DNA from 4 places in the Blastococcus sp. SYSU D01042 genome. Region 1 is predicted to be linked to each of the others. Evidence: riboswitches for the same ligand, from Rfam matches in the RefSeq annotation. Region 1 holds a riboswitch; each other region holds the start of a gene.
The links. A riboswitch is a leader RNA that binds a small molecule or an ion and turns the genes downstream of it on or off. The one in region 1 is predicted to bind cyclic di-AMP.
Positions count from the first base shown of each region.

Region 2: it holds a riboswitch for cyclic di-AMP, as region 1 does, so the genes downstream of both, ACI79H_RS05780 (NlpC/P60 family protein) here and ACI79H_RS12055 (C40 family peptidase) in region 1, are expected to answer to the same signal.
Region 3: it holds a riboswitch for cyclic di-AMP, as region 1 does, so the genes downstream of both, ACI79H_RS05210 (M23 family metallopeptidase) here and ACI79H_RS12055 (C40 family peptidase) in region 1, are expected to answer to the same signal.
Region 4: it holds a riboswitch for cyclic di-AMP, as region 1 does, so the genes downstream of both, ACI79H_RS10560 (hypothetical protein) here and ACI79H_RS12055 (C40 family peptidase) in region 1, are expected to answer to the same signal.

Region 1 covers NZ_JBJGZM010000005.1:248,566-255,661, reverse strand. The annotation lists gene ACI79H_RS12070 (response regulator) at 1-503, opposite strand, end outside; gene ACI79H_RS12065 (sensor histidine kinase) at 500-2,515, opposite strand; gene ACI79H_RS12060 (hypothetical protein) at 2,550-3,272, opposite strand; cyclic di-AMP (ydaO/yuaA leader) riboswitch at 3,648-3,806, shown strand; gene ACI79H_RS12055 (C40 family peptidase) at 3,822-4,379, shown strand; gene ACI79H_RS12050 (WhiB family transcriptional regulator) at 4,604-4,936, shown strand; gene ACI79H_RS12045 (HAD domain-containing protein) at 4,979-5,500, shown strand; gene ACI79H_RS12040 (diguanylate cyclase) at 5,505-6,500, opposite strand; gene ACI79H_RS12035 (hypothetical protein) at 6,625-7,096, opposite strand, start outside.
Region 2 covers NZ_JBJGZM010000002.1:323,298-330,393, reverse strand. The annotation lists gene ACI79H_RS05795 (AMP-dependent synthetase/ligase) at 1-475, shown strand, start outside; gene ACI79H_RS05790 (glycosyltransferase family 4 protein) at 523-1,647, opposite strand; gene ACI79H_RS05785 (M48 family metallopeptidase) at 1,644-2,912, opposite strand; gene ACI79H_RS05780 (NlpC/P60 family protein) at 3,032-4,081, opposite strand; cyclic di-AMP (ydaO/yuaA leader) riboswitch at 4,176-4,355, opposite strand; gene ACI79H_RS05775 (hypothetical protein) at 4,551-4,865, opposite strand; gene ACI79H_RS05770 (D-alanyl-D-alanine carboxypeptidase family protein) at 4,928-6,685, opposite strand; gene ACI79H_RS05765 (DEDD exonuclease domain-containing protein) at 6,873-7,096, shown strand, end outside.
Region 3 covers NZ_JBJGZM010000002.1:203,386-210,481, forward strand. The annotation lists gene ACI79H_RS05185 (serine/threonine-protein kinase) at 1-830, opposite strand, end outside; gene ACI79H_RS05190 (hypothetical protein) at 973-1,404, opposite strand; gene ACI79H_RS05195 (hypothetical protein) at 1,432-1,872, opposite strand; gene ACI79H_RS05200 (hypothetical protein) at 2,162-2,722, shown strand; tRNA gene ACI79H_RS05205 (tRNA-Ile) at 2,809-2,882, opposite strand; cyclic di-AMP (ydaO/yuaA leader) riboswitch at 3,073-3,231, shown strand; gene ACI79H_RS05210 (M23 family metallopeptidase) at 3,243-4,529, shown strand; gene ACI79H_RS05215 (TVP38/TMEM64 family protein) at 4,565-5,224, shown strand; gene ACI79H_RS05220 (maleylpyruvate isomerase N-terminal domain-containing protein) at 5,211-6,104, opposite strand; gene ACI79H_RS05225 (diguanylate cyclase domain-containing protein) at 6,230-7,096, shown strand, end outside.
Region 4 covers NZ_JBJGZM010000004.1:344,369-351,464, reverse strand. The annotation lists gene ACI79H_RS10580 (SigE family RNA polymerase sigma factor) at 1-196, opposite strand, end outside; gene ACI79H_RS10575 (phosphoenolpyruvate carboxykinase (GTP)) at 387-2,246, opposite strand; gene ACI79H_RS10570 (SGNH/GDSL hydrolase family protein) at 2,506-3,354, shown strand; gene ACI79H_RS10565 (hypothetical protein) at 3,381-3,707, shown strand; cyclic di-AMP (ydaO/yuaA leader) riboswitch at 3,799-3,962, shown strand; gene ACI79H_RS10560 (hypothetical protein) at 4,255-5,184, shown strand; gene ACI79H_RS10555 (hypothetical protein) at 5,292-5,624, shown strand; gene ACI79H_RS10550 (NADPH:quinone oxidoreductase family protein) at 5,643-6,614, opposite strand; gene ACI79H_RS10545 (siderophore-interacting protein) at 6,680-7,096, opposite strand, start outside.

The DNA of each region.
Region 1 (7,096 bases):
GCGTTCCCCCGGCCCTGCGCGGCCAGCCCCAGCACCTCGCGCTCCCGCTCGGACAGCTGCGGGAACGGCCCCACCGCGGCGCCCGACCCGGCGGCGAAAAAGCCGCGCACCCGCTCGGCCACGCCGGCCCCGTACACGGCCTGACCGTCCGCCACCGACCGGACCGCACGCTCGATCTCGGCCTGCCCCGCCCCTTTGAGCAGGTAGCCCCACGCGCCGGCACGGATCGCGGCCAGCACCGTCTCGTCGGCCTCGATCATCGTGAGGACGAGCACCCGGGTGCGCGGCGCCACCTCGGTCAGCCGCGTGGTGACCTCCACCCCGGTCAGCCCCGGCATCTGGAGGTCGAGCAGCGCGACGTCCGGGTCGGTCGCGACGACGGCGTCGACGGCGCCCGGCCCGTCCGCGGCCTCAGCCACGACCTCGAGCCCGCTGTCCTCGAGCAGCACCCGCAGCCCGGCACGGAAGGCCGGGTGGTCGTCGGCGATCACGACGCGCGTCACGGGGTCCCTCCCAGCGGCAGGACGGCCGACACCCGGGTGCCACCGCCGGGTTCCGGCGCGATGCGGCAGCTCCCGCCGAGCTCGGCGGCACGGTCCCGCATGGAGTCCAGGCCGATGCCGGCCGGGGCGTCGTCGGGGCAGCCGGTGCCGTCGTCGACGACGTCGATGCGCACGGCGTCCGGCCCGCGGGACAGGTGCACGGCGATGTGCGCCGCGTCGGCGTGCCGCACGGCGTTCGTGAGCGCCTCCTGCGTGATCCGGAAGGCCGCCACCTCCACCGCGGCCGGCAGCCCGCCCAGCTCGCCGCGGCCCTCGATCCGGATGTCCGGAGCGCCGTCGGTGCCCGCGAGCAGGCCCGGGCCGCCCGCCTGCAGCGCACCGAGCAGGCCCAGGTCGTCCAGGGCCGGTGGCCGCAGGCCGTGCACGATCCGGCGCACGTCGGCGACGGCGTCCTGCAGCTGGTCGCGCGCCGTGGCGACCAGGGGCACGGCGCGGGCCGGTTCCCGCCCGAGCGCCCGGTCCGCGACGTCGAGGGCCATCACGGCAGAGGCGAGCTGCGGGCCGAGCCCGTCGTGCAGGTCGCGGCGGATCCGCCGCCGCTCCTCCTCCCGGGCGGTGACCAGCCGGTCACGTGACCGCTCCAGGTCGGTGGCCAGGCGGAGGGCGAAGCCGACCGCCGCGAGCTGGGCGGCGACGTCGGCGACCAGCGCCTCGTCGAGCGCGTCGAGGTCCCCGCTGCCCGCGCGGTGGCCGACCCGGAGGGTGCCGACGACGTCGTCGTGCCACTCCAGCGGGAAGGCGTGGACGGCGAGCACCTCGTCCCCCACCGACTCGACGACCGGCGCGGCCCCGGGGCGCTCGACCGTGACGGAGACGGCGGGCAGCTTGAGCTCCGCGGCCAGGACGGCGACCGCCCGGCCGAGCGCCTGGCGGGGGGAGCCGGCGACGCGCAGGACCTCGGTGACCCGGCCGAGCACCTGGTACGGGTCGCCGCGGTGGCCGTGCAGGAGCCGGTCGACCCCGCGCTGGATCCGCACGTACAGCGGGTGGAAGACCGCGGCCACCGCGACCGCCCCCGCGAAGCCGACGAGGGAGTCCCGCCGGCCTGCGAGCCCCCCGAACCAGCCGACGACCGCGACGTAGACCAGCGCCGAGGACGCCAGCAGCGCGGCGCCCACCAGCGTGCGGTTCAGGACCACGTCGATGCCGAACAGCCGGTAGCGCACCACCGCCACGCCGATGGCCAGCGGGACGGCGAGGGTGGTCACCGCGAACAGCGGCGGGGAGATCCACGCCGCGCCGACCACCCACGCGAGCGCGTAGCCGACCCAGGCGATCTGCCGGCGCTCCTGCGCATCGGCGCGCCGGAAGCGGACGACCAGGCCGGCGATCGCGGCCAGCGCCAGCACCGGGAGCGCGGCGAAGAGGACCCCGCCGAGCACGTCGACGGCCGGCTCCAGCGCGTCGGCCGCGAGCGGGTTGGCCGGGCGCCCCGCCGTCGAGCCCACGTCGGTGAAGGCGGCGAACGGCACCATGACGACCACGAGGCCCACCGCGGCGGCCGCCACCGGCCGCCACCTCGGAGACGGGAGCCGGCCGTCGGGGAACACCAGCGGCAGCAGGGTGGCGAACGGCACGAAGGCGGGGATCCAGGTCCACTGGGCGAGCCACGCGGCGACGTCGTCGACCGGAGCCGGGCCGGCGGCGCCGTGCACCGCGATCCCGATCGAGCCGGCGTACACGCAGGCGGAGCAGCCGATGACGGCGGTGAGCAGCAGCACCCGGTGGCCGGCAGCCCCCCGCGGGACGCGCCCCAGGAGGACGGCGCCGACGAGGGCCATGGCGGGGCCGATGACCGGCTCCGGGGTCGCGAGCAGGTCGGCCCGGTCGGCCGGGGCCGTGGCGAGGTGCGCGGCGATCCCGGCGGCGAGGTAGGCGATCGAGAGCACGGCGGCGAGCCGGGCCACCACGAGGGTGGCCCGGCTCGCGCGGACCGGACGGCTCCTGAGCATCAGGCGGGGACGCTAGTGCGTCGGCCTCGGCCGGTCAGCCCTGTCGCGTGCCGGCGTCCACCGTGCCGCGCCACCACTGCTCGTCGCTGCGGCGGACGATGGCGGCGGCGGCACCGGCGGCGGCGGCGACGAAGAGCCAGTGCGGGTCCACGGGGCCGGTGGGGAACTGGCCGAAGTCGAGGACGAGGAAGACCAGCAGGGTGATCGGGATCCACCGGGCGACCACGCGGGTCCGCAGCATGCCGATCGAGGTCAGCAGGACCGACAGCGGCATGCCGACGAGGAAGGGCAGCAGGACCAGCAGCGCCAGCGGGCTGGACTGCACGTCCTCGATCAGCGCCAGCATGGCCGCCCGGTCCGGCTGCCCGGCAGCCGCGGCATCGACGATCGAGACCGCATGGAGGCCGAGGAAGCCGAGCGAGCCGACGAAGCCGAGCACGGCGGCGGCGGCACCGAGACGGGGCATCCGGGGACGGACGAGCTGCGCCATGGCCACGAGGCCGAGGAGCAGGAACGGGATGGCGACGGTGCCGGCGACGAGCGTCGCCGAGGTGAGCCCGGGCCGGCCGGCGACGGCATCGAGGGTCGCCTCGGTGGACTCGCCCACGCCGGCGGCGCGGCCGAGCAGCGCCTCGGCCAGGTTCAGCGTCGCTCCCACGACCAGGCAGGCCACGGCGGCACGGCGGCCGATGGGCGCCGGGCGCGGGACCGGGCGGGCGGTGCCGGCGGCGGGGACGAGCAGCGTCTCTGCGGTCATTGCGGTGTGTCTCCTCCTCGAGCGGGCGGGTCCTTCCCGTCCGACGAGGAAGACCCTCGGGCGGGACACGTCCCGGTGTCCTGAGGCATGGGTCCTGATCCCACCGGGCGGCGACCGGTCCTCGACGCTGCGTCCCGCCACGCCGGTGAGAGCGAAGTAAGCGGCCGATCGCGTTCCGTGACGCGTTCCGGGACGGCGCGGTGCCGCCGTCGGGAACCGCCGTGCTCGCACGCGAGTCGCCGCCCGGGCGCCCGGGCGCGGCGGCCTCGGCGTGCGCACCTTCCGCGGCGCGGCGTCCTTTTGTGACTGCCGCAGCCCCGACCTAGCGTCGTCGCCGTCCGGCCGAGGCCTTCGTCGTCGCCTCCGGTGGCACCTCGCCGGGCACCGCCGAACCGGGCTGCCGGAGACCTCCCGCAGCCCGGACCGGGGACCCACCGTTCCCCTGGGGTGAAGCGCGACCGGACCTGCCGGCGCGCCGGGCGAGTTCCCCGCCCGAACCCGTCAGCTAACCCGGTAGGCGGTTCCGGAGAACAAGGAGAACCGTCGTCCATGACGACCATGCGCACGTCCACGCCCACCCGTCGTTCCGCTCGTGGGGCGGCGCTCGCCGTCCTCACCGGAGCGGGGATCGCCTTCACCCCGCTCGCCGCCTCGGCCGACACCGGTGCCGCGGCACCGGCTCCGGTCGCGGCCGCCCCCGCCGGCTTCACCGCCGCTCCGGCGTCCTTCTCCTCCTCGCCCGTCGGGGCGCCGACGCACGCCGCGCAGGTCGCCGTCGACACCGCCCTGGCGCAGCAGGGCAAGCCCTACGTGTACGGCGGCACGGGTCCCGGCGGCTACGACTGCTCGGGGCTGACCTCGTCGGCCTACCGGGCCGCGGGCGTCGAGATCCCGCGCACCTCGCGCGCGCAGTCGACCGCCGGGGTGGAGATCCCCTGGTACGAGATGCAGCCCGGTGACCTGATCTTCTTCTACAGCCCGGTCAGCCACGTCGGGATGGCCATCGGCAACGGGCTGATGGTGCACTCCTCGACCTACGGCAAGCCGGTCTCGGTCGTGCGGGTGGACTCCATGCCGGGCTACCACTCCACGCGCCGCGTCGCCTGACCCCGCAGTGCCACCGACGTGGCCACCCCGGCGGCGCCCAGCCCGCCGGAGTGGCCACGTCGGCGGGCGGGCGGCACGCCGGCGGGTGCACAAGATGCACCAAACGGACGGAATCGTTTCGGTCGGATGCGCCGGAGCCCGACAGGTCACGCCCGCATAACGTTGCGGACAGCCGACGGGCCGTACCGGTCCGTCACCCCGCCCCACTTCCCCTGGAGCATCCCGTGCCTTCGAGCTACCGCCCCTTCCTGTCCCTGGTCACCGACGAACCCGCCGTCGCCGACGAGACCACCTGGGCCACCCCCTGGGCAGCACCTGCCGACGACGAGTCGTGGCGGCTCTCCGCGCTGTGCGGCGAGACCGACCCGGAGGCCTTCTTCCCGGAGAAGGGCGGCTCGACCCGCGACGCCAAGCGGGTGTGCACCGGCTGCGAGGTGCGGGCCGAGTGCCTGGAGTTCGCGCTGGCCAACGACGAGCGTTTCGGCATCTGGGGCGGCCTGTCCGAGCGCGAGCGCCGCCGGCTGCGCCACCAGCGCCGCGACGCGATCACCGCCTGAGGCCGTCGTCACGACTGGACCGCACCCGGGTAGGACGACGCGGTGACGTCTCCCCCGCCCGTCCTGCTCCTCGACGTCGACGGGGTCCTCAACGCCGTGCGCCACGACCTGCCCGAGGGCTGGCACCGCGGGCGGTTCAACGGCTACGTCCTGTCGTGGGACCCCAGCGTGCTCACCCGGGTGCGCGCGCTGCACGAGCGCGGCCGGGTGGAGCTGCAGTGGCTCACGACCTGGACCCGGATGGCCGACCGGCTGCTGGCCGAGCCGATGGGCCTGCCCCGCGGGCTGCGGACCCACGACCGCGACGCGCTGCCCACCGGCTTCGGCGGAGCGCTCGGCGGCGTCGCCGGGTGGTGGAAGCTGGCGGCGGCGCAGTCGGTCGCGGCGGCCGAGCCCGAGCGGCGGATCGTGTGGATCGACGACGACCTCGCCGACCAGGCCGAGGACACCAGCGGGTGGATCGCCGCCCACGGTCAGGTGCTCGTCGTCGCGCCGGACCGCTCGACCGGCCTCACCCACGCGGAGCTGGACCGGGTGGAGGCCTGGCTGGACGAGGACGGCTGAGGCGTCAGCGCGCGGGGGCGGCCCAGGACCCGTCACGGGGGGCGCCGACCAGCTCGGCGCGGCCGCGGCCGAGCTCCTTGGCGTCGTAGAGCGCGCGGTCGGCACTGCGCATGAGCTGCGAGGCGCTGTCGCCCGGGCGGTGCTCGGCGACGCCGCAGGAGAGCGAGACGCCCGGGTCGAGCGCGCACACCCGCCGCACCAGGGCCAGCGCCTCGTCCCCGAGCACGCCGGGGAGCAGCAGCGAGAACTCGTCGCCGCCGTGCCGGGCGAGGACCGCGCCGGCCGGGACCGCGCCGCGCCACGAGTCGGCGACCCGGCACAGCACGCGGTCGCCCTCGTCGTGCCCGTACGTGTCGTTGACGGACTTGAAGTGGTCGACGTCGATGAGCACTGCCGTCAGCGGCGCCCGGGTCCGGGCGGCGTCGCAGAGGAGCTCCTCGAGCGCCTGGTCGAAGCCCCGCCGGTTGCGCAGCCCGGTGAGCGGGTCGCGGCTGGCGCGGGAAGCGAGGAACACGAGCTGACGGATGACGGTGCCCATGCCGACCAGGAGCAGGTCCAGCCCGAGGGCGACGCCGAGGCCGACCCCACCGGACAGCAGCAGCGCCACCGAGACGCCGGCCACGGCGCCGCAGAGGTGCAGGAGCGCGGCGCGGGGCGCGAAGAAGAAGTGCGCGTCGACGACGACGAAGGCGACCAGCGTGGCGGCGGCCAGCGACGTCACCGGGTCGGGCGCGACGAGCACGCCGGTGGCGAGCAGCACCGTGGCCGCGCCGACCGCCGGGTGGAAGGCCCCCCGCGGCCAGCGCGCACCCCACCGGCCGACGACAGCGGCGGCCGCGAGCGCGGCGAGGCACAGGCCGGCGAGCACGGACCGTCGCGGACCGGCGGCGGTGTCCCAGGTGACGAGCAGTCCCGCGACCCCGCCGAACGCGTACAAGGTGGCGGTCGTCCGCGCCATGACGCGCGTCGTCGCCACCTCGGGCGCTGCGGACCTGCTCATGCTCCGTGGATCGGCCCGCCGCTGCGCTGACTTGATCGGCTACACCGTCACAGGTACCCGCCCGGGTGAGATCGGTTGTGCACGAGGCATCCCCGGCGAGGGGTCGGACCGGGCGACCGGCGCCTCAGTCGTCCTCTTCCTCGTCGGGCTCGTGCGGTTCGGCGACGTGCACCCGCAGGCCGGCCCCCCGGGCGGCGGCGCGGGCGGTCATCGCCGCGACGAGGTCCTCCGTGCGGTCGGCGGGCCAGTACCAGTAGCCACCGATCAGCGGGTCGGCGTCGTACATGCAGTCGGTCTCCGCCCACTCCTCGCCCACGGGGAACGACCAGAGGAACGACGACGCCGCCTCGTGGACGTCCTCGTAGGGGTGTGCGGGAGGCAGCTCGAGCGCGAACTCGACGCGCAGCTGCGGCCGGTCGACCGTCGAGTACCGGTCGGTGACGTCGAGGTGGCTGCCTCCGGCGAGGATCGTGGCGACGACCCGGTGCATGCCGTTCCGCAGCGCGCGGTCCTCGTCGTCGACGATGACCGGCTGGCGGAAGCCGCCCGGGACGAGCGCCGCGAGCGTGCCCACCCGTTCCCGCTCGTCGGCGTCG
Region 2 (7,096 bases), on a different contig from region 1:
CACCGGCGACCTCGGCGAGCTCGACGCCGACGGCTTCCTCAAGATCACCGGCCGCAAGAAGGAGATCCTGGTGACCGCGGGCGGCAAGAACGTCGCCCCCGCCGTCCTCGAGGACCGGCTGCGCGCCCACCGCCTGGTCAGCCAGTGCATCGTCGTCGGTGACCAGCGGCCGTTCATCGCCGCGCTGATCACCCTCGACGAGGAGGCGCTGCCGCAGTGGCTGGAGTCCAAGGGCAAGCCGGCCGGCCAGACGGTCGAGCAGGTGCGCGAGGACGCCGACCTCCAGGCGGAGATCGACGCGGCCGTGAAGGACGCCAACAAGGCCGTCTCCCAGGCGGAGGCGATCAAGAAGTTCGCCGTCCTCGGCACCGACTTCACCGAGGACAACGGGATGCTCACCCCGAGCCTGAAGCTCAAGCGCTCCGTCGTCATGAAGGAGTTCGGCGACGAGGTCGAGGCGCTGTACTCGCGCTGATCCCCGTCGCCTCCTGAGCCCCCTCCCCGCACCCGCGGGGAGGGGGCTCAGTGCGTCTCGAGCAGCTCGGTGAAGGTCGTGGCGATGGTGGTCCAGGACCAGCGCTGCTCGACCCACTCCCGGCCGGCGGCGCCCATCGCCCGGGCCCGCGCCGGGTCGTCGAGCAGGTCGGCCAGCGTCGCGGCCACGGCCGTGGGCGACCGCGGGTCGACGACGTGCCCGGTGACGCCTTCCCGCACCGCCTCGGGGGCGCCGCCCGAGGTGCCGGCGACGACGGGCAGCCCGCACGCCGCCGCCTCGAGGAACACCATGCCCAGGCCCTCGACGTCCAGCCCGGCGCGACGCGTGCGGCAGGGCATGGCGAAGACGTCGCCGGCGGCGTAGTGGGCCGGCAGCTCGGCGGCGTCCACCGCCCCGGTGAGGACGACGGAGCCCTCGAGCCCCCGGGCGGCCACCGCGCGCCGCAGGGCCGCCTCGTCGGGCCCGCCGCCCACCAGCAGCAGCCGGGCCGACGGGTGCCGGGCCAGCACCTGCGACCAGCCCTCGACCAGCACGTCCTGCCCCTTGCGGGCCACCAGCCGCGAGACGCAGACGACCACCGGCGCCTCCCCCAGCCCGTGCCGCCGCCGCACCTCCGCACCGTCGACGTCCGGCGTGAACCGCTCGACGTCCACCCCCGGGGAGAGCTGCTCCAGCCGGGTGCGCCCCTCCAGCGCCGGGGCGAGCCGGTCGCGGGTGTACTCCGTGATGTAGGTCAGCACGTCGAGCCCTCCGGCGATGCGCTGCATCAGCTGCCGGCTGCCCGGCAGCGCGACCCACCCGGTCTCGTGCCCGTGCGTGGCGCCGACCAGGTGCCCGATCCCGGCCGCGCGCAGGGTGGGGGCCAGCAGGCCGAGCGGCGCCGCGGCGCCGAAGAAGGCCCGGTCGCAGCCGTACCGCTGGACGAGGTCGACGGCCGCCCGCGCGGTGGCCCGGGTGGGCAGCAGCATGCCGGTGGGCCGGCGGACCACCGGGTAGGGCAGCGCGGCGTCGTGCTCGGCCGACCCCGGGGAGTCCGACGCCAGCACCACGAGGGAGTCCGGCGGGCGCCGCTCCAGCAGGGCGGCGACGAAGGTCTGGATGCCGCCCTGGCGCGGCGGGAAGTCGTTGGTGACCACCAGCGTCCGGCTCACGGCTCGCGCTCCAGCCGGGTCCAGTCCTCGGCCAGCGCGATCCGCTCGGCCACCGTCGGGTGGGAGCCGAACCACCACCGCCAGGCGGCCGGCGGGCTCGGGTCGGACAGGTTGGTGCCGGCCAGCCCCCGCTGCATCGCGACGAAGGCCTCCGGGTCGCGGGTCAGGTCCAGGGCGTGCACGTCGGCCCGGGCCTCGACCTGGCGCGAGACCAGGTTCTGCACCGGGGTGGCCACCAGCGTGCCGACCGCGACCAGCAGCAGGGCCAGCGGCACCACGGCCGGGTCGCCGGGGCCCTGCGCCCCGGCCCGCCGCAGCAGCCGGGGCGAGGTGAGCGCCCAGCCGAGCAGGGCGACCCCGCCCGCGCCGCCGAGGGCACCCAGCAGCGTCCCGGTGAGGACGTCGTCGGTGGCCACGTGCCCGAGCTCGTGGGCGGCGATGGCCTCGATCTGCTCGTCGGGGAGCCGGTCGAGGACCGTGTCGTAGACGACGATGCGCCGGGTCGACCCGAAGCCGGACACGTAGGCGTTGAGCGCCGTCGTCCGGCGGGAGGCGTCGGACACCAGCACGTCCTGCACCGGGGTGCCGTTCTCCTCGGCCAGCGCCAGCAGGTCGGTGCGCAGCTGCCCGGGCGGCATCGGCTCGAAGGAGTTGAACGCGGGCTCGATGAGCACCGGCCACAGGAAGGAGCCGACGACGACCAGCACGGTCGCCCCCGCCGCGGCCAGCGCCCACCACGCGCGTGGCGCCCGGCGGGCGAGCCAGACGAGGACCAGCAGGCCGAGCGCGGTCAGCGCCGCGTCGATCGCCGTCGACACCACGACGTCGCGGGCCCACAGGCCCCAGCTCCGCGTGGACAGCCCGTAGCGGTGGCGCACCACCTCGCCGTAGGCCGACAGCGGCAGCGTGGCCACCCGGCCGACGACCGCGAGGGCAAGGACGCCCAGCAGCACCTGCCCGGCCCAGCGGCCGCCCAGCGGCGCGCCGGCGGTCCGGACCAGCTGTGCCCCCAGCCGGGTGAGCCCCAGCACCGCCGAGACGGCGAGCCCCAGCAGCAGCGAGGCCAGCGAGGCCGGCCGGAGAGCGGCGGCGAAGGCCTCGGCCCGGCTGACCTGCTCGGCGGACAGCCCGGCGGTCGGGTCCGCGGGGGTGGCGCCGCCCGGGGGCTCCGGCAGCACGTCCCACGGCGTGGTGACGGCGACGACCACGGCGAAGGCGGTGAGCAGGACCACCGCGACCAGCAGGGCCGCGCGGCGCGGCGTCACAGGTGCTCCACGCCGCCGATCCTAGGGGCGGGGTCCGGGGCCCCCCGGGGCCGCCGACGGCGAGGGCCGGTGACCTCCGCCCAGGAGGTCACCGGCCCTCGGTCGGTGGGCGGTGCGCGTCAGCCGGCGATGCGGCGGGCGCTGTTGTAGCTGCCCATCGAGTCCACGCTGGCGACCTTGACCGGCTGGCTCGACGTCGACGCGTGCACCATCTGGCCGTTGCCGATGTACATGCCGACGTGGCTGACCGGGCTGTAGAAGAAGATCAGGTCGCCCGGCTGCAGCTCGCCCCGCGAGACCGGCGTGCCCATCTGCGACTGGCTGCGGCTGGAGTGCGGCAGCGAGACGCCGGCGGCGGCGTAGGCGTAGGACGTGAGGCCCGAGCAGTCGAAGGCGTCGGGACCACCGGCGCCCCAGACGTAGCGGTCACCCACCTGCGCGAGGGCGGTGTCGACGGCGATCTGCGCGGCACCGCTGGGCGCGGGGGCACCGCTGGGAGCGGCGGCAGCGGGCGCCGGGGCGGTGCGCTCGGCACGCGAGGCCCGGACCGGCTGCTCGTCCTCCGCGCGCTCGAGGGCAGCCCGCTGGGCGGCGTCGAGGGCGTCGTACTGCCGCTGGTAGTCCGCGATCCTGCCCTCGAGGTCGCGCTGCTGCGCCTCGATGTCCGCGACGCCCCGCTCGGCCCGCTCGCGGGCCTCGCGCGCCTCGGTGCGGGTGTCCTCCGCGCGGGTCGAGGCCTCGGCGACCTCGCTGACCGCGGCGTTGGTGCGCCCGGCGATCGCGTCGAGGGTGCCGAGCTGGGAGACGAACTCGTCGGCCGAGTCGCTGGTCAGCAGCACGTCGAGCTGGGTGAGCGAGCTGCCGCCGCTGGTGTAGGCGGTGCGGGCCAGCTGCCGGATGCGCCCGTCGAGGGCGGCGCGCTGCTGCTGGGCCTCGAAGGCGGCCTGCTCGGCGCCGTCGACGGCGGCCTGCTGGCGCTGGAGCTCGACCTTCGCCTCGTTGAGCTGCTCGCTGACGATCTCCAGCTGCCGGCTGGCGTCGGCGACCATCTGCGCGGCCTCGGCGGTGCTGGTGGCCGTGCCGGGCTCGGCGGAGGCCGTGCCGGGGACCATCGTGAAGGTCAGCGCGGTGGTCGCACCGATCAGCAGGCCGGCCCGGAGGCGGCCCACCCGGCGGACGGGGCCGGCCGGGGTGTCGGGACGGAACGGTGCGAGGGCATGCGGGGGTAGGGCGTGAGGGGTCGCCACGAGCGGCGGCTCTCCGTTTCTTCCTCGTCACCGCCTACCGAGTTAGCTGACGGGTTCGGGCGGGGAAGACTGGCCCTATCCCCTGCTCACCGGCGAACCGGCCCTGCAGGGGAACTCACCCCAGGACTGCGGTGGGTCCCCGGTTCACCTCGGACGTCCCTGCGGACGCCGTGCGGCGATTCGGCGGTGCCCGGCCGAGGCCGTCCCTCGGGGGACGACGACCACCCGGTCGGACGCGACGACCCTACGTTCGTGATGTTGCCGTGACAAACCGGGGCAGCAGGTAAACCTGTGACGAGAATCGCTCCGCGCACCGCGCGCCTCCCGACCATCGGCGCTGCGTAGGGGTAGAAGCACCCTCCGCAGTCATCCCGGCCACGTGACGCGGTCCTCAGCCGGTGCGCCGGCCGGGTGCCCCGCCACCGTCGGCCCCGGGACGGCCGCGGTGCCGCAGCGGGGGCACCAGGCCGTACTCCGCCAGTGCGCGGACCGCCCGGCGCTCGACCTCGTCGAACTCCACCACCACACCCGGTGGCGGCACGACGACGTCCTCGGCCGCGGGGGCGGCCGGACGCGGACGACCGGTCATCGGCACGACGACCGGGTCGACCCCTTCCCAGCCGGGCGGGGCGCCGAGCAGGACGGTGACGACGCAGTCGCCGCAGCCGGTGCCGCGGACGGTGCAGGTGTCGCAGTCGATGAGCATGTCTCTCCTCCGTGAGTCATCCGCACGGTAGGAACGGCCACCGACAATTCCGCGGGCGGCGGTCAGGTGCCGGCGTACTCCCAGTGCCACGGCTCCTCGCGCCCGTTGCCGGGGTCGGCCCACGTGGGGTGCAGGAAACCGAACCGGCCGGCGTTGGCGACCATCCACGCGTACTGCGGCGTCCCGAAGGTCTCGATGCCGCCGCAGAGGTCCACCGCGAGCCCCCACCCGTGGTTGCTCGTGCCCGGGACGGCGGCCAGCGCCGGCTTCTCGCCGTAGAGCTCCACCTGCCCGGCGTAGGTGCGGTAGGAGTCGGTGATGCACAGCGGCCCGCCGAAGGCGGCCGCGTACGCCCCCGACATCGCGCGGTAGGCCGCGGCGGCGTCGCAGCGCAGCGTGTGCCCGCCCGTCCCGAGCGCGCACATGGCGCTGGGCGGGATGAGGCCGTTGGGGTAGCCGCCCCACTGCCGCGCGCCGTCGTAGCTGGGCGGGTAGACGGTGTTGCCGCACTCCACCCGCAGCGCGCCCGCGGCCGGCCCCGGCGCCGCGACCGGCGGGCGCCGGCCGAGGACCGGCCGGCCGACACCGAGCACCTGTTCGGCGGGCAGCGTGCGGACGACGACGGCGCCCGCGCGAGCGTCGGCCGCGAGCATGGTGCGCGCGTCCAGGGCCAGGCCGACGTGGCCGAGCCCCGCCTCCGGCGTCCCCAGGAAGACCAGGTCCCCGGGCAGCACGTCGGCGGGGGCGACCGGCGTCGTGACGGCGAACAGCTCCGCCTGCTCCCCCGGCAGCGGGATGCCGGCCCGCCCGTAGACCGCCTGCACGAGCGAGCCGCACCCCCAGGACTCGGGTCCCGCCGTCCCGGGCGCGTAGGGCAGCCCCAGCGCCTCCATGGCGGCGCTGACCGCCGCCAGCGTCTCCGCGGGCAGCACGAGCAGCGACGAGGGCCGGCCCGGCAGCTGCGCTGCGCCGCGCTGGGCGCCGCCACCGGCCGCCCCCACCGGCACCAGGCGCTCGGGCAGGCCCGCCGCCGGGTCGCCCAGCGCGGCTGCCGGCGGGGCGACCACGCCGGCCGCGGCCAGCTGGTCGACGTAGGCGCGCCAGCTGGCCGCCGTCCGCTCGTTGACCTCGACCTGCTCCTGCTGCAGCTGGGCCAGCTGCCTGTCCACCGCACCGAGGGCGGCGTCCAGCTCCGCGGTGACCTCGGAGGCCGCGGCCTCCAGCTCCGCCATCCGCGCGCCGACCTCGTCGGCGCGGGCCCGCGCCTGCTCGAGCGCCGCGGCGGCCTGCCGCTGCTCCCCGAGAGCGGTCTGCCGCTGCGCCTCCGCGTCGCCGATGACCGAGGCCGCGTGCCGGTCGACGACGTCGAGGAAGCCGAGCGCGGACACCACGTCGCCGGGGTCGCCCCCGGTCAGCAGCAGCGTCAGCGGGGTCACCGCGCCACCGTCCCGGTAGACGGCCGCGGCGTAGCGCGCGACCTCCTCCTGGTGCACCGCCAGCTCGCCCTCGGCCTCGCCCAGCACCGCCTGGGCGCCGGCCACGGCGCGCTCGGCCTCGGCCAGGGCGTCCCGGGCCTCGACCACCGCCCCCTGCTGCTCCTGCAGCCCGCGCTGCACCTCGGAGGCCCGCTGCTGGAGCTCGTCGAGCGCCCGGCTGTCGAGCACCCCGGACGTCCCGCCCGGCTGGTCGCTGGGCGCCGCTCCCGCCGGGGCGGCCGGCACCAGGAGGGCGAGCGCGACCAGCGGCGCGACGAGCAGCCTCGCCGGCGGGCGGCCGCGCGGCGCGCACGGCACCGCCGACCTCGGGGGGCGCGGGTACATCGGGACCACCTCTGCGGAATCCGGGCGGCGTCGCCCACCGCAGGTGATGGTGTCCCGGCCGGCGGCGAACCGCCAGGTGGGAGGCCTGGTACCCCCCGGCCGGGCGACCCGGCCGGCCGCCCCGCGCAGCGACCGCCCCGGCGCGGCGTCCCCGGGACTGTCGGCACCCCGACCTACCGTCCGCCCCGTGAGCTCCTCCCCCGCCCTCCCGCTCTACGTGCAGGGAACGATCGAGGAACTCGGCACGCCGCTGGCCGAGGTCACCTTCGTCGTGGTCGACCTGGAGACCACCGGTGGTTCCCCGAAGGACAGCGCGATCACCGAGATCGGTGCGGTGAAGGTGCGCGGCGGCGTGGTGCTCGGCGAGTTCCAGACCCTCGTGGACCCCGGGACGGCGATCCCGCCCTACAT
Region 3 (7,096 bases), on a different contig from region 1:
CGACCGGAGGCGACGTCCTCCAGCTGGGACCGCGCGACCGCCGAGGTGCTCCGCTGGGCGGGGTCCTTCGTCAGCAGGCCCCGCAGCACCGGCTCGAGGGGGCCGGCGCGGAGCATCGGAGCAGGCGGTTGCGAGACGACGCTCATCAGCGTGGCCATCGACTCGCCGCCGTCGAACGGCGGACGCCCCTCCACCGCGGTGTAGAGGGTGGCGCCCAGCGACCACAGGTCGACGGGCGGGCGCGGCTCGTCGCCGTGCGCGCGTTCCGGGGCCATGTAGGACGGCGAGCCGATCAGGGCCCCGTTCGTCGTCAGGCTGGAGTCGCCGGTGGTGGTGGCGATGCCGAAGTCGGTGAGGCACCCGGAGCCGTCGGACCCCACCAGGACGTTGGCCGGCTTGACGTCGCGGTGCACGATGCCGAGCGTGTGGGCGGCACCGAGGGCGTCCAGGACGTCCAGTCCGATGCGGGCGACCTCGGCCGGGGGCAGCGGTCCCCGCTCCTCGACGATCTCCTGCAGGCTGCGGGCGCTGACGAGCTTCATGACCAGCCAGGGCTTCCCGCTCTCCTCGACCACGTCGTAGACCGTGGTGACGTGCGGGTGCTCCAGCTGGCCGGCGGCGCGCGCCTCGCGCATGGTGCGCTCGCGCAGGACGGCGCGCTCCCCCTCGGTGACGTGCAGCGGGAAGGTGACCTCCTTGACCGCGACCTGCCGCTCGAGGACGAGGTCGGTCGCCAGCCAGACGGTGCCCATGCCGCCCTGGCCGAGCACGTGTCCGAGCGAGTACCGGCCTGCGATGACACGTGTCTGCGGTCCGGTGTCGGCGCTCATGGCCCCGTGCCTACCCAGGCGCACCGGTCCGGACGCCTTCCGACGATCATCCGGTCCGGGCCCTGTCGACAGGGAGAACGCGGACGAGCCCGCCGGTCGGTGACCAGCGGGCTCGTCGCGACGTCCCGGTGCAGGGCGATCGCTACGCCGGCGGCGGCCCGAGGTACGTGCCGATCGTGTGGAAGGTCCACAGCGCCCGGGCGCACTGCTCGCGGTTGTTCGCGCGCAGCGAGGGGAAGGGGAACGGCTCCGGGATGCCGGCGTAGAAGGTGTAGGGGTACGCGATCTCCCCGGACTCCTCCATGAGCTCGCACTGGTCGTAGGGGCTGCCGAACCCCGGCACGCTCGGGACGCGAGAAGCCACGGTGCGGACGCAGTCGCTGAACCGGAAGCCCTCGGCCTCGATGCCGAGCTCGGCCAGGGAGGCCGGGATGCTGGCGCAGGCCTGGGCCGGGTTGGCGACCTTCGCGGCGTTCGCCTGGCCGGACGGCGCCGCCGACGCGGTCGTGGCGCTGGTGGCCACCGCGGCGAAGGTGGCCGCAGCCACCATGCCGACACGGACGGACTTCTTCATCGATGTTCTCCTCGTTCTCTGGGGTCGTCAGGTTCCGCCGGGGAAGAGCGGCGCTCGTCCCGGGTCGATCTCGCCGTGCGCGATGCCGCTCATCACGGAGATGCAGTCGGCTCGGTTCTGGAGCACGTGGGTCTGCGCGAACTGCAGGGTGATCGGGTACGGCCCGAAGCGAGCCTCGATGCCGGTGCGGCACTGGGCGGCGATGGCTGCGGTCGACAGCTGGCCCTTGCCCTGCGCCCAGCTGCTGGCGCAGCCACCGGTGGTCGGGACCCTGCGCACGTAGGTCCCGTCCTGCGAGCCCGTCGCCCCCTCGTACGAGGCCGAGTACTCGATGGCGAACCAGTTCCCGTCCGCGCAGAGGCGACCCGGCGGGTCCGGCGGCGCTGCGACCGCCGGTCCTGCCATGGCCACCACCGACACCGCGGCGCCGCAGAGCACCGCCAGGGTCGACCGTCGTCGTCCTGTCATTGCTTCCCTTCCGGGGTCCACATCCAGTCGGCGGCGGACGGTACTGGCCGCATTCGGGCGGCGACAAGGTGTTCCCGCGCCGCTCGACGTGCTGCCCGGACGAGGTCGGAAGCCCTTGTCGCAGGCGGTGCGGAGCCGGTAGGAATCGCCGGTTGAGCCCGCGGTCAGCGGCCCGCCGGCCAACGTTGCGGTTCTGCATCACGGGTCGGTCCAGGCCGTGGCTTGCGGTGGAACTCGGCCGACTCACACGTGCGGAGGGCCGACGTCCCGCAGACGACCACGCCGGCTCGTGCCGGCGCTGCCCGCTGCCGTGCTCGCCCTCCTGACCGCGTGCAGCGGCGGGGCCGGCGCCGACGTGGACGCGACGGAGGTCCCCGCCCCACCGGCGGACTTCGCGGCGACCGCGGAGGTCGACCGGGTGCTCCAGGTGGTCGCCGGCACCGGCGGCGCGGCGTGGATCCTCACCGAGGAGGACGGCGCTGCCGCGGTCCACCGGTTCGACCCCACTGAGGAGCTCACCGAGGTCACGCGGCCGACGGGCCAGGGGCACCAGATCGCGGCCCACGGCGACGGCGTCGTCGTCACCCGCCGGGCCGGCGCCGCCGAGGAGTGCGAGGAGACGGCGGTCGAGGCCCTGGTGGTCGACGCCGCGGGAGGGACGGTCGCCGAGGCGGGGCCCGCCCCGGTGTGGTCCGCCTCCTCCGGCTGGGTGGAGAAGGGGCCGTACCGCAGGTACCCGACCTGGCCACGGCCCCCGAGCCCACGGCGCGGGGATCGGCGGGCCAGCTGTTCGTCCTCGAGGGCGCCGGCGTGGTCCGTCGCTGGTGCGCCGGACCCGACGGGCCGATGAGCTCGGAGGTCCTCGAGGTGCCGGCCGACCTCTTCGTGCAGCTCTACGAGCCGCAGGTGTGGCTGACCTTCGACGCGAGCGGTGAGTGGGGCGGGTGGGGCTCGAACCCACGACCCAGGGATTATGAGTCCCATGCTCTGACCGGCTGAGCTACCGCCCCCGAGCTCACAGCCTGCCAGAGAGGCGCGGATCACACCGGCGCCCTCGGCGGCGAAGGCGTGCTGGTCGCGACGGCGAGTCCTCACCCCGGGCGACCGCCGGCACCGTTATCGGGCTGTGACATGGCCGCGATCCGCTTGTAGCGTTCCCTGCGGTCCAGCCGAGCTCCGCCGTCGACACCCGAGGGCCTCGGCCGGACCCCGCCGAACCCGCCGGCCTGATGGCCGGGGGACCGGGGACCCACCGCAGTTCTGGGGTGAGTCCTGCCCGCGCACGGGGACGTGGGGCAGGTAGGGCACCTAACGGCCCGAACCCGTCAGCTAACCCGGTAGGCGGACGTGAGGAACGGAGAACCGTCGCGTTGGCGACCCTGCACCACCGCATCAGCACCACTCCCCGGAGGCGCCGGCTGCGCACCTCCCTCGCCACCGGCGCCGTCCTCGCCGCCGCCCTGATCGCCGCGCCGGCCGCGCTGGCAGCCCCCGCGGACGACGCGCGGGTCGACGAGGCGCAGTCCGCGCACGACGCCGTCGCCGCGGAGATCGCCGCCCTCGGCGCGCGCGTCCAGGAGGCCGAGGACAACCTGCAGCGGATGACCCTCGAGGCCGAGGCGGCGAGCGGGAACGCGCTGGCCGCGCAGGCCGCGCTCGACGCCGCCAACCGGGAGGCCGAGCGCGCCGCCGCCGCCCTCGCGGAGGCGGAGCGGGCGGTCGGCGAGGCCGAGGACGACGTCGCCCAGATCGGGCGGCAGGCCTACATGGGCGGTGGCCAGGAGTCGTCCTTCGGCGACATCCACCTGCTCCTGGAGGCGGAGGGCCCCGCGGAGCTGCTCCAGCAGGCCGCCACGCTCGACGTCCTCGGGGCACAGCGGGCGGAGACGCTGGGCGCCATGGAGATCGTGCGGGTGCAGCAGGCCCGTGCCGAGCGGGATGCCCAGGCCACCGTGGCCGAGCGGGACCGCGCCTCCGCCGCGGCCGCCGAGGCGCACGCCGCCGCGGAGGCCCAGCTGGCCGGCGCGCAGGCCGAGTTCGACACCGTCGCGCTGGAGAAGCTCGGGCTGGCCGAGAAGCTGCGGGCAGCGGAGATCCGACTGCTCGAGATGCAGGGCGCTCGCGACGCTGCCGTGGCCTGGGAGGCCCAGCAGGCGGCCCGCGAGGCGGCCGCCGCTGCCGCGAGCGCCGTCACCACCACCGCCGTGCCCTCCGGCCCGGCCAGCCGTGCCGGGGGCAGCGCCCTCGCCTCGGCCGGCGGGGCCACCGCCCCGACCACGGGCCGGGTCACCTCCTGCTACGGCTCGCGGTGGGGGACGCTGCACGCCGGCGTCGACATCGCCGCGCCGATCGGCACGCCGGTGCACGCTCCCGAGGGCGGCGTCGTGCTCCAGGCCGGCCCCGCCAGCGGCTTCGGCCTCGCCGTCGCGGTGCAGCACCGCGACGGCACGATCACCCTCTACGGCCACGTGAACCAGTTCTTCGTGAGCCCTGGGCAGGTCGTCGCCTCCGGCGAGCAGATCGCCGAGGTCGGCAACCGCGGGCAGTCCACCGGCCCGCACCTGCACTTCGAGGTGCACGAGGGCGGCCTCTACGCCAACCGCACCAACCCGGTGCCGTGGCTCAGCCAGCGCGGCATCTCCCTCGGCGGCTGCTGACCGGCGCATCGGCGCCCGTACCGGATCATGGAGCGGTGCGGGCGCCGGGGGGAGCGGACACCACCTGGCTCCGTGCGGCGCTGCTGGTCCTGCTGCTGGCCGCCGCGGTGGTCCTCGCCCTGACCGTCGAGCTCCCGGACGTCGACCTCGTCCGGGGCCGGCTGCGCGGCGCGGGCCCGGGGGGCTGGGCTGCGCTCGTCGGTGGCGTCGGGCTGGTGCTCATGGCTCCGGTGCCGCGCACCGCCGTCTCGGTGCTGCTCGGCGTGGTCGTCGGCTTCCTCCCAGGGCTCCTGGTGGCGCTGACCGGCGCGCTCCTGGCCGCCGTCCTCAGCTTCGGGCTGGCCCGCGGGCTGGGCCGAACCGCCGTGACCCGGCTCGCGGGCACCCGGCTGGCCCGGCTGGACCGGCTCCTCGTCGACCGCGGCTTCGTCCCGCTGCTGGTCGGCCGGCTGCTCCCGGTGGTCCCGTTCGTCGTGCTCAGCTACGGCGCCGGGCTCACGGCGATGCGGCTGCTGCCGTACGTGGCGGCCACCGCGCTGGGGATCCTCCCGAGCACCGTCGTCCAGGTCGGCGTGGGGGCGACCGCGCCGGCGCTGGTCTCGGGCGCCACGGCGGCGCTCGCCCTGCCGCTGGCCGCGGTGGTCGTCGGCGTCCTCTGGTACCGACGTCGTCGGTCGGGCGTCAGCCCCTCCTGAGCAGCCGCCCCAGCAGCCCCCCGGCGCCGCCCACCGTGCGGGCGGCCAGCTGGAGGATCGGCCCGCCGGGGATCCCCGGCACCTTCTGCACGATCGGCGCGAGCTGGAGCAGGCCGCCGACGTCGTGCACCGTGATCTGCCGCCGGGCCGCGGCGGGCACCGGGTTGATCCGGCCGGACGCCGCCTCGAGCAGCAGCTCGGCCGAGCCCTGGACGGCGGGCCCCTCGTGCGTGCCCGCAGGAACGGCGTGCACCTGCCAGCCGTCGGGGTCGGCGTCGAACGACCAGCCGCCGTCGGGCGTCGCCAGGGTCACCCGGCCGGTGATCCCGCACGAGGTGGCCAGCGCACCGGTCACGTCCACCAGCGCCGCCAGCCCCGACTGCAGCACCGCGGGCGGCGGCGGCTCGGCGCCGCAGGACACGAGGTCCAGCCCGTGCACGGCCAGCTCGTACGCCTGCCCGAGGACGACGCTGAGCAGCGGCAGCCGGCCGACGACCGACACGGTCGGTGCGGTGTCCAGCTCGACCGGCTCCTCGGCCAGGTACCGGGCGGTCGCCTCCCGGTTGCGGTGCAGCGCGGCGAGCACCTCCTCGCGGGTCGCGCCGGCGTGCGCCGCGGTGACCCGGGCGTTGACCGCGTCCGGATCCGGCTGTGCCCCCGTGGCCCCGGTGCGGGCGGAGGCGACGAGGTCGGCCATCGCCGCGTGGTCGTCCCAGCAGCCCAGGTGCACGCAGATCTCGTGCGCGCGCCACCCCGGCAGGCGGGAGGGTCGGTCGAGGTCCACCCGCTCGGCCTGGTCGAGGAAGGCATCCCAGGCGGCCAGCACCCGCGCGCCCACCTCGTCCCGGCCGGCGTCGGCCATGCCCTGGTGCAGTCCCATGGTCCTCGCCTACCCAGGCGGCGGCGCGGCAGGCATGGGACACCGCTCACGCCGTGTCCACCCCGGCCTCACCCCCGGGGGTGAGGCCGGTCAAGCGGCGGTCCGGCGTGGTCGATCACAGGGGTGTGACCAGCGCTCTCCCCGGAGGTCGCCGCACCCGCGGCGCACCGGCGGGCGCCCGCGGACCGGGCGCGCTCCGCCGGCTCCTGGGCGTGCTCGGGGACGGCCTCTTCCGGACGCTGGCCGAGGACGACGACCGCGTCTCCTACTGGGTCCGCCACGTCCGCTACGGGGTGCTGCTCAGCGAGGTCTGCGCCCTGTCGGTGCTCGTCTACGCGCTGTCCACGCACACCCCGGGCCGCCACCACCCCCTGCTGCTCGGCGTGGCCGCCCTGGTCGTCCTGAGCTGCCCTGCCCTGCTGCTCCTGCCGCTGCGGGACATGATGCGCGACCACCGCGGCCCGACGATGTTCTACGTCTGGACCCTCGCCACGACGGGCGTCATCCTGCTCGGCACGTGGCTGGACGGTGGGGCCTCCAGCCCTCTCGACGCGCTGCTGTTCCTCACGCTGACCTACATGGCCGCGGCCTACCCGCCCTACGGCGTCGTCGCCATCGGCACCGTCATGACGGGCGGCTACGTCGCCCTGTTCGGGCCGTCGGGGCTGAGCACCAACGGGATGTTCTTCGTCTCGGTCATGGTCGCCTTCACGCTGATCTGCACGATGGCCTCGGCCAACTCGTGGGCCTCCTACGAGCGCCAGTCCCTGCTCATCAGCACGCAGAAGACGCTCGCCTCGACCGATCCCCTCACCGGCATCCCGAACCGGCGGACGCTGCTCGAGCGGCTCGCCCGAGCCGTGGTCGCAGCGGGCGAGGGGCACCGGTCGGTCGTCTGCCTGGTGGACCTCGACGGCTTCAAGGGGGTCAACGACCGCGACGGGCACGCCGCGGGCGACGCCGTCCTCAAGGCCGTCGCCTCCATCCTGGGC
Region 4 (7,096 bases), on a different contig from region 1:
TCAGGTGCGCGTTCACGAGCATCCGCCGGACGTACGCCGCCGGGTCGTCCGCCGCTGTGACCTTCCGCCAGTGCCGGTAGGCGTCAGCCAGTGCCGTCTGGGTCAGGTCCTCCGCGAGGTACCGGTCGCCGGTCAGGACGAACGCCAGCCGCAGCAGGGGAGCTCCCTGTGCCGCCACGAACTCCTCGAACGTCATGCCCTGCTCCCGTCAGTGGTCTCCACCTGGTCAGACGCATCGACCCCCGCCCGGCGCTGCACGCGGGGCGGACGGATCCTGCAGGGTCGGCCTGGCGGGACGCCGGCAGGAGCGCGCCGGAGAGACGACGAAGGCCCCGACCGTGCGGTCGGGGCCTTCGTCGTTCAGGAGGGTGCGAGCCCTCCGCGGATCACGTCGCCTCGGCGTCCAGGGCGTCGGAGACGCGGCGGTGCGCCGCCCAGATCTCCTCGGGCATGTCGCGGAACAGCGAGAGGTGCTGCTCGCGGTGCGCCATCTCCTGCTGCCAGCGGTGGGTGTCGATCGACAGGAGCGTCTCCAGGTCGTCCGGACGCAGGTCGTCCATGCCCTCGAGCTGCAGCTCCTCCTTGGTCGGCACGATGCCCACGGGGGTCTGCCGGCCGGTGACCTCGCCGTTGCGCAGCTGCATGAGCCACAGCAGCGGGCGCAGGTTGTCCCGGTAGCCCGGCCACAGGAAGCGGCCGTCCTCGCCCCGCTGGAACCAGTTCACGTGGGCGAAGACCGGCTGGTCCTCCGCGGCACCGATGATCTTCAGCCAGTGCTCGGCGTACCGGCCCTCGGAGTAGGCCATGAACGGCCGCATCGACATCGGGTCGTACCGCAGGACGCCCTCGGTGCCCTCGGCGGCGAAGGTCGCCTCCGCACCCAGGGTCAGGCCGTCGTAGACGCCCTCGGCGAGGTCGGTGATCGCGCGGATCAGCGGCTCGCGGTCACGGGTGCGGCCACCGAAGATGATCGCGTCCACCGGGACGCCCTTCGGGTTCTCGTAGTCCGGCGCGATGTTCGGGATGTTCGCCAGCGTGGTGGTGAACCGGCTGTTCGGGTGCGCCCAGGGCTCGTCCTTCGCGTCCTCGGACCGCTCCGAGATCAGCTCGCCCTTCCAGTCGCGCCACCCGTCGGTGTCGGCCGGCGGGTTCTTCGACTTGCCCTCCCACCAGACGTCCTGGGTCTTCTCGTTGTAGGCGACGTTGGTGAAGATCGTGCCGGTGCCCTCGGAGATCGCCTCGACGGCCGTCGGGTTGGTCACCTCGTTGGTGTCCTTGGCGACGCCGAAGGCGCCGAACTCGGGGTTGATCGCGTAGACGCGACCGTCCTCCTCGTCGACCCACAGCCAGGCGATGTCGTCGCCGTAGAAGTGCACCTGGTAGCGGTCGCCCAGGGCGTCGGGCGACAGGATCATGGCCAGGTTCGTCTTGCCCGACGCGCTGGGCATGCCACCGCAGATGTGGTACGTGCGGCCGGTCTCCTTGTCGGTGATCCCCAGGAGCAGGAACTGCTCGGCCAGGAACTTGCCCGACGCCCAGCCGTCGTAGGTCGCCTGGCGCAGGCCGTGGGCGATCTTGCCCAGCAGCGCGTTGCCGCCGTAGGAGGAGCCGTAGTGGAGGATCGTGCGCTCGTCGGCGATCGTCACGAAGTAGCGCTGGTCCTCGGCCGTGCCCTGGCCCAGGCTGTCCAGGTCGCCGGTCACGTGCACGCCGCGGACGAAGTAGTCCTGGTCGGCGAGGTCGTTGACGTACTGCACGCCCACCCGCGCCATGCGGATCATGTGCAGGACCACGGTGCGGGTGTCGGTGAGCTCGACGCCGGTGGCGAAGGGCTGCAGCGGGGATCCGGGCGGGGCCATCACGTAGGGGACGACGTACATCGTCTTGCCCGCGGACCTGCCGGCCATCCGCTCCTCGAGCATCGGGCGCATCTCCGACGCGGGGCGCCAGTTGTTGTACTCGCCCTTGTCCTCGGGGTTGTTCGTGGCGACGACCGTCCGCTCCTCGGAGCGGGCCGTGTCCTTCGGGTGGCTGCGGGAGTAGTACCGCCCCTCGCCCGCCGGCAGGATCTCGCCCGCCTCCAGCGCCTCGGCCAGCAGCCGCGCGTCGTCGGAGGCGTTGACGACCTCCACCCGCTCCGCGCCGGTGTGCTGTGCCCAGTGCTTCACGTAGGACCGGACGGCTTCGTTCGTCAGTCCAGCTTCGTCCAGTACCGCGTCAATGGCAGTCACGAGGATCCTCTCCATCCGCTACGACCCACCTTCTCCTCCCGGGCACGATCCAGCCACCGCGCCCCTCGCATGAGGAGCGGCGCGGACCCCGGCCCGGGAGATGTCGGGTGATCGTGTCAGGCGTGTGAACTCCCGTGGACGGCGGGAGGCCTTCGGGGCGGGTGGGAGCATCCGGAAGGAGTACTTCCCACGCTCGCGCGTGTGAGCTGCGTAACTCGGGCACCACGGCGTCGTTGTCCCCAGCGGCCCCGTCCCCGCCTCCCCGGAGCTCACCGTGCGCCGTCTCGTCGTCCTGCTGCTCGCCCTCCTCGTCACCTCGGTGGTCGTCGCGCCGTCGTCCTCGGCCGGTGGGCCGGTCCGCTACGTGGCGCTGGGGGACTCCTACAGCGCGGCCTCCGGCGTGCTGCCGCCGGACCTCACGGCCCCGCCGCAGTGCCTGCGCTCGACGGCGAACTACCCGCACGTCATCGCGGCGGTCACCGGGGCGCAGCTGACGGACGTGACGTGCGGCGGCGCGGACACCGGTGACTACCTCGCCCCCCAGCACCCGGGCGTGGCCCCGCAGCTGGACGCCGTCACCCGCGACACCGACGTGATCACCATGACCATCGGCGGCAACGACAGCGGGGTGTTCATCAACGCGATCACCCAGTGCGGCGCCGCCGGGCTCTCGACCCTGGGCCAGGGCAGCCCGTGCCGGGACCGCTACGGCGCCTCCTTCGAGGACACCATCCGGAACACGACCTACCCCTCGCTGGTGCAGGTGCTGAAGGCCGTGCGCGCCAGGGCGCCGCACGCCGAGATCGCGATCCTCGGCTACCCCTCGATCCTGCCCGCGACCGGCGGGTGCTTCCCGCTGATGCCGGTCGCGGTGGGCGACGTCCCCTACCTGCGCGGCGTCCAGGCGACGCTGAACGACGCCGTCCGGCGGGCCGCGAACGCGGCCGGCGTGACCTACGTCGACCTGAGCCGGGCCTCCGAGGGGCACGACGCCTGCCAGCCCGTCGGCGTCCGCTGGGTGGAGCCGGTCCTTGCCGGCACCAACCCGGTCATCGTCCACCCGAACGCCCTCGGCTCGTCGCGCATGGCCGGCGAGGCGCTGGCGGCGCTGCGCCGCCTCTGAGCCCCCCAGCAGGAGGGAGCAGGCACGTGGCCGACCTCGGTGAGGTCTTCGCCGCCGCCGTCCGCCGGGTGCTCGCCGAGCACCCGGAGGACGAGGAGCACCGGATGCTGCACGCCCCCGCCCTGGCCGCCGGCGGCCGGTCGTACGGCTTCGCCAGCGGCGACCAGCTCACCGTGAAGCTGCCCGCCGAGCGCGTGCGCGCCCTGATCGCCGACGGGCGGGGGCTGCCCTGCTCGCCGCGCGCGGGGCGGCCCATGCGCGAGTGGGTGCAGATCCCGTCGCCGGACGAGGAGGAGTGCGTGGCGTGGCTGCGCGAGGCGCGCGCCTTCGTCACCGGCGCCCGGCACCCATGAGGCGCGTCACGCCCGAGCGGATTGTCACGGAACCGTAACGGTGGTTACCGTTGAGCGGTCCGGAGGTCGCAACCTCCCCACCCGGGGAAGCCGCCGGACGCCGTTGAGTCGCCCTCGTCCTCCTGGGACGCGGGCGAGCCGGGGACCCACTGCAGCACTGGGGTGAATCCTGCGCCGGGCACGTGCCCGCCGCGGGTAGGGCACTTCTGAGCCCGAATCCGTCAGCTAACCCGGTAAGCGGTATCGGAAGAACGGAGAGCCGCCGGATGGCGCGCCCCTGCACCACCGCACGACCCCGGTCCACCCGCCCCTCCACCCCGCGGGAGACCCCGCACAGCTGAGCGCTGCCTGCCGCTCCGCGCACGCGCCGTCCTCCTCCGGCGGCGACGTCCCGGTACGCCCGCGGTCCCGCACCGGCACCCCCGGTGGTCCGCCCCGCGGCGGTACGCCCTGGAGCCGCAGCGCCCGCAGACCGCACACCCGTCGCAGCCCCTCGTCGTCCCTGGTCGGACGCTGCTGCACGCATCCCCCCGGAGCACCCGCACCCATGCACCCCCGCACGCTCGTCTCCGGCCTGACCGGCCGGTTCTCCACCCCGTCCGCCGCCGGCCACCGCCGGCCCCCGGCCCGCACCCGCCGGCCGGCCGTCTACCTGGGCGTCGCCGCCACCGGCGCGGTCCTCGTCAGCGCGATCGCCGGCACCGGCCCGGCCGCGCAGGCCGAGCCGGTCGACGCGCAGTCGGTCAGCGTCGCCGCCCAGCTCGGGCTGGACGACGCCGCCGGACCGGTCGACGTGACCCAGGACCTCCAGTCGCTCACCGACCTCACCGCCAGCCGCAGCAGCCGCGAGGACGCCGAGGCCGCGGCCGCGTTCGCGCAGGCCGCCGCCGACCAGGCGGTCCTCGACCGGCAGCGGGCCGAGGCCGAGGCCGCCGCGGCCTTCGCGAAGGCGGCCGAGGAGGCCGCAGCAGCCCAGCGCGCGGCCGAGCAGGCCGCCGCGGAGCAGGCCGCCCAGGCCGCCCAGGCCGCGGCACGGGCGCGGGCCACCGCGCCGGCCCCCGCACCGAAGGCCCCGGCCGCGGCGGTCGCCGAGGCTGCGGGCTCCGTCGCCGCCACCGTCCGGGCGAAGATCAACAACACCGCCGGGCCGATCAACCCCCGGGCGCAGGCCGCCGCGGACAAGGTCGTCAGCAACGTGCCGGGCGCGGCGTCGATCACCCTGGGCGGCACCCGCGCCAGCGCTGCCGACCCGGGCGGGCACCCGTCCGGGCTCGCCGTCGACTACATGGTGATGAGCAACGGGGCGCTCGGCGACGCGATCGTGGCCTACCACGTCGCGCACTGGGACGAGCTCGGCGTGGAGTACGTCATCTGGAAGCAGCGGATGATGAGCTCGCCCGGCGTCTGGAAGCCCATGGAGAACCGCGGCAGCCCGACGGCCAACCACATGGACCACCCCCACGTGAACTACCGCTGACCGGGGTGGGGGGCGCTCCCGGGGCCGCGGCTACTGTCGACGGCCCCGGGCGGCGCCGCTCCGCCGCGCCCGCCCCGATCCCGGAGAGCCACCTGGAGGAACCCGCCGTGCCGACGACCGGTCGTGGACGGGGGAGCGACGAGGAGGAGTCGCCCGCGGCTCCGCCCATCCCTTCCTTCGCCTCGCTGCGCGCACCGCGCCGCAGCTCCCCGGCGATGGACGTCCTGGCGCCGCCCCCGGCCGCGCCCGAGCTGCCCCTGCCCCCCGTGCCGCCGCCGGTCCGGGAGCGGCCCGTGGGTGCAGGAGCGGTCCGGCCGCGGCCGGCCGAGTGGCCGGACCTGCTCCGGTTCGGGGTGCGGGTCGCCTCGGCCGCCCTGCGGCTGCCCGGCGTGCTGGTGCTCGAGCCCGCCCGCCGGCTGCGGCGCCTCCTGGGGGAGTAGCGCCGCAGCCCGGCGGGGTCAGCCGCGGACGCGGAGCAGGACCTTGCCGGCGGCCCGGCGCTCGTCGAGCTCGGTGACGGCGGCGACGACGTCCTCCAGCGGGTGCACCGAGCCCAGGACCGGGTCGAGCCGGCCGCTCTCGAGGAGCGGGTAGAGGTCCTCCCACTGCTCCTTCGGGAAGCCGGGAGCGCCCGTCGACCAGAACGCGCCCCAGCCGACGCCGACGACGGAGACGTTGTTGAGCAGCAGCCGGTTGACCTTGACCGTCGGGATCTCCCCGCCGGTGAAGCCGAGCACCAGGATCCGGCCCTCGCGGCCGAGGCTGCGCAGGGAGTCGGTGAACCGGTCGCCGCCGACCGGGTCGACGACCATGTCCACGCCGCGGCCGCCCGTCAGGTCCTTGACCGCGTCCCGGAAGCCCTCGGCCGGGACGACGTCGTCGGCGCCGGCCGCGCGGGCCACCTCGCCCTTGGCGTCGCTGGAGACGACGGCGAGCACGCGCGCGCCGTAGGCCTTGGCCAGCTGCACGGCCGCCGTGCCGAGGCCGCCGGCGGCACCGTGCACCAGCACGCTCTCGCCCTCGGAGAGCCGGCCGCGGCGGCGCAGCGCGAAGTGCATCGTCAGGTAGTTCATCGGCAGCGCGGCGCCCTGCTCGAAGCTCGTGCCGTCCGGCAGCGGGAACACCAGCGACGGCGGGGCGGCGACGACCTCGGCGAAGCCGCCCAGCGACGGGAAGGCCGCCACCCGCTGCCCGGCGCTGACGCCGCTGCCGTCGGGAGCGGAGCGCACCACGCCGGCCACCTCGCTGCCCGGGACGAAGGGCAGCGGGGGCTTCATCTGGTACTCGCCGCGGCTCTGCAGCACCTCGGGGTAGGTGACGCCGGCGACGTGCACGTCGATGAGGACCTTGTCCCCGGCCTCGGGCTCGGGGACGTCGACGACCTGGATCGCCCGGGGGCCGTCGAGGGTGGTGATCTGGGCGGCGCGCACGGGTCCTCCTGAGGTGGGGGTCGGGATGCCTCCGAGCTTGTCAGACCCGGTGCCGACCCCGCCGCTCAGGCGCCGGCCGGCGTCTCCTCCGCCTCGATCGAGGCGTTCCACTCCTGCTTGGTGGACTGCCAGCCGTCCTCGGTGTCGCCGCGCCGCCAGTAGCCCGAGATCGACGTCCACGCGGGGTCCAGGCCGACGAGCGCGCGCAGGTGCCGGCGCAGCTCGCGCACGGCGTAGGCCTCGCCGTGCACGAACAGGTGGCCGCGGCCGGCCGGGAGCTCGGTGGCCCGGACGGCGGCGACCAGCGCCTCGCCCGGGGCGGCGTCGCCGCGGTGCACCCACCGCAGCTCGGTGCCGGGCCGGGGGACGACGTCGGCCTGCTCCTCCTCGGGCCCCGCGACCTCGACGAAGGCCAGCGCGCGGGCGCCCTCGGGCAGCTCCTCGAGCGCGGCGGCGATCGCGGGGAGCGCCGCCTCGTCACC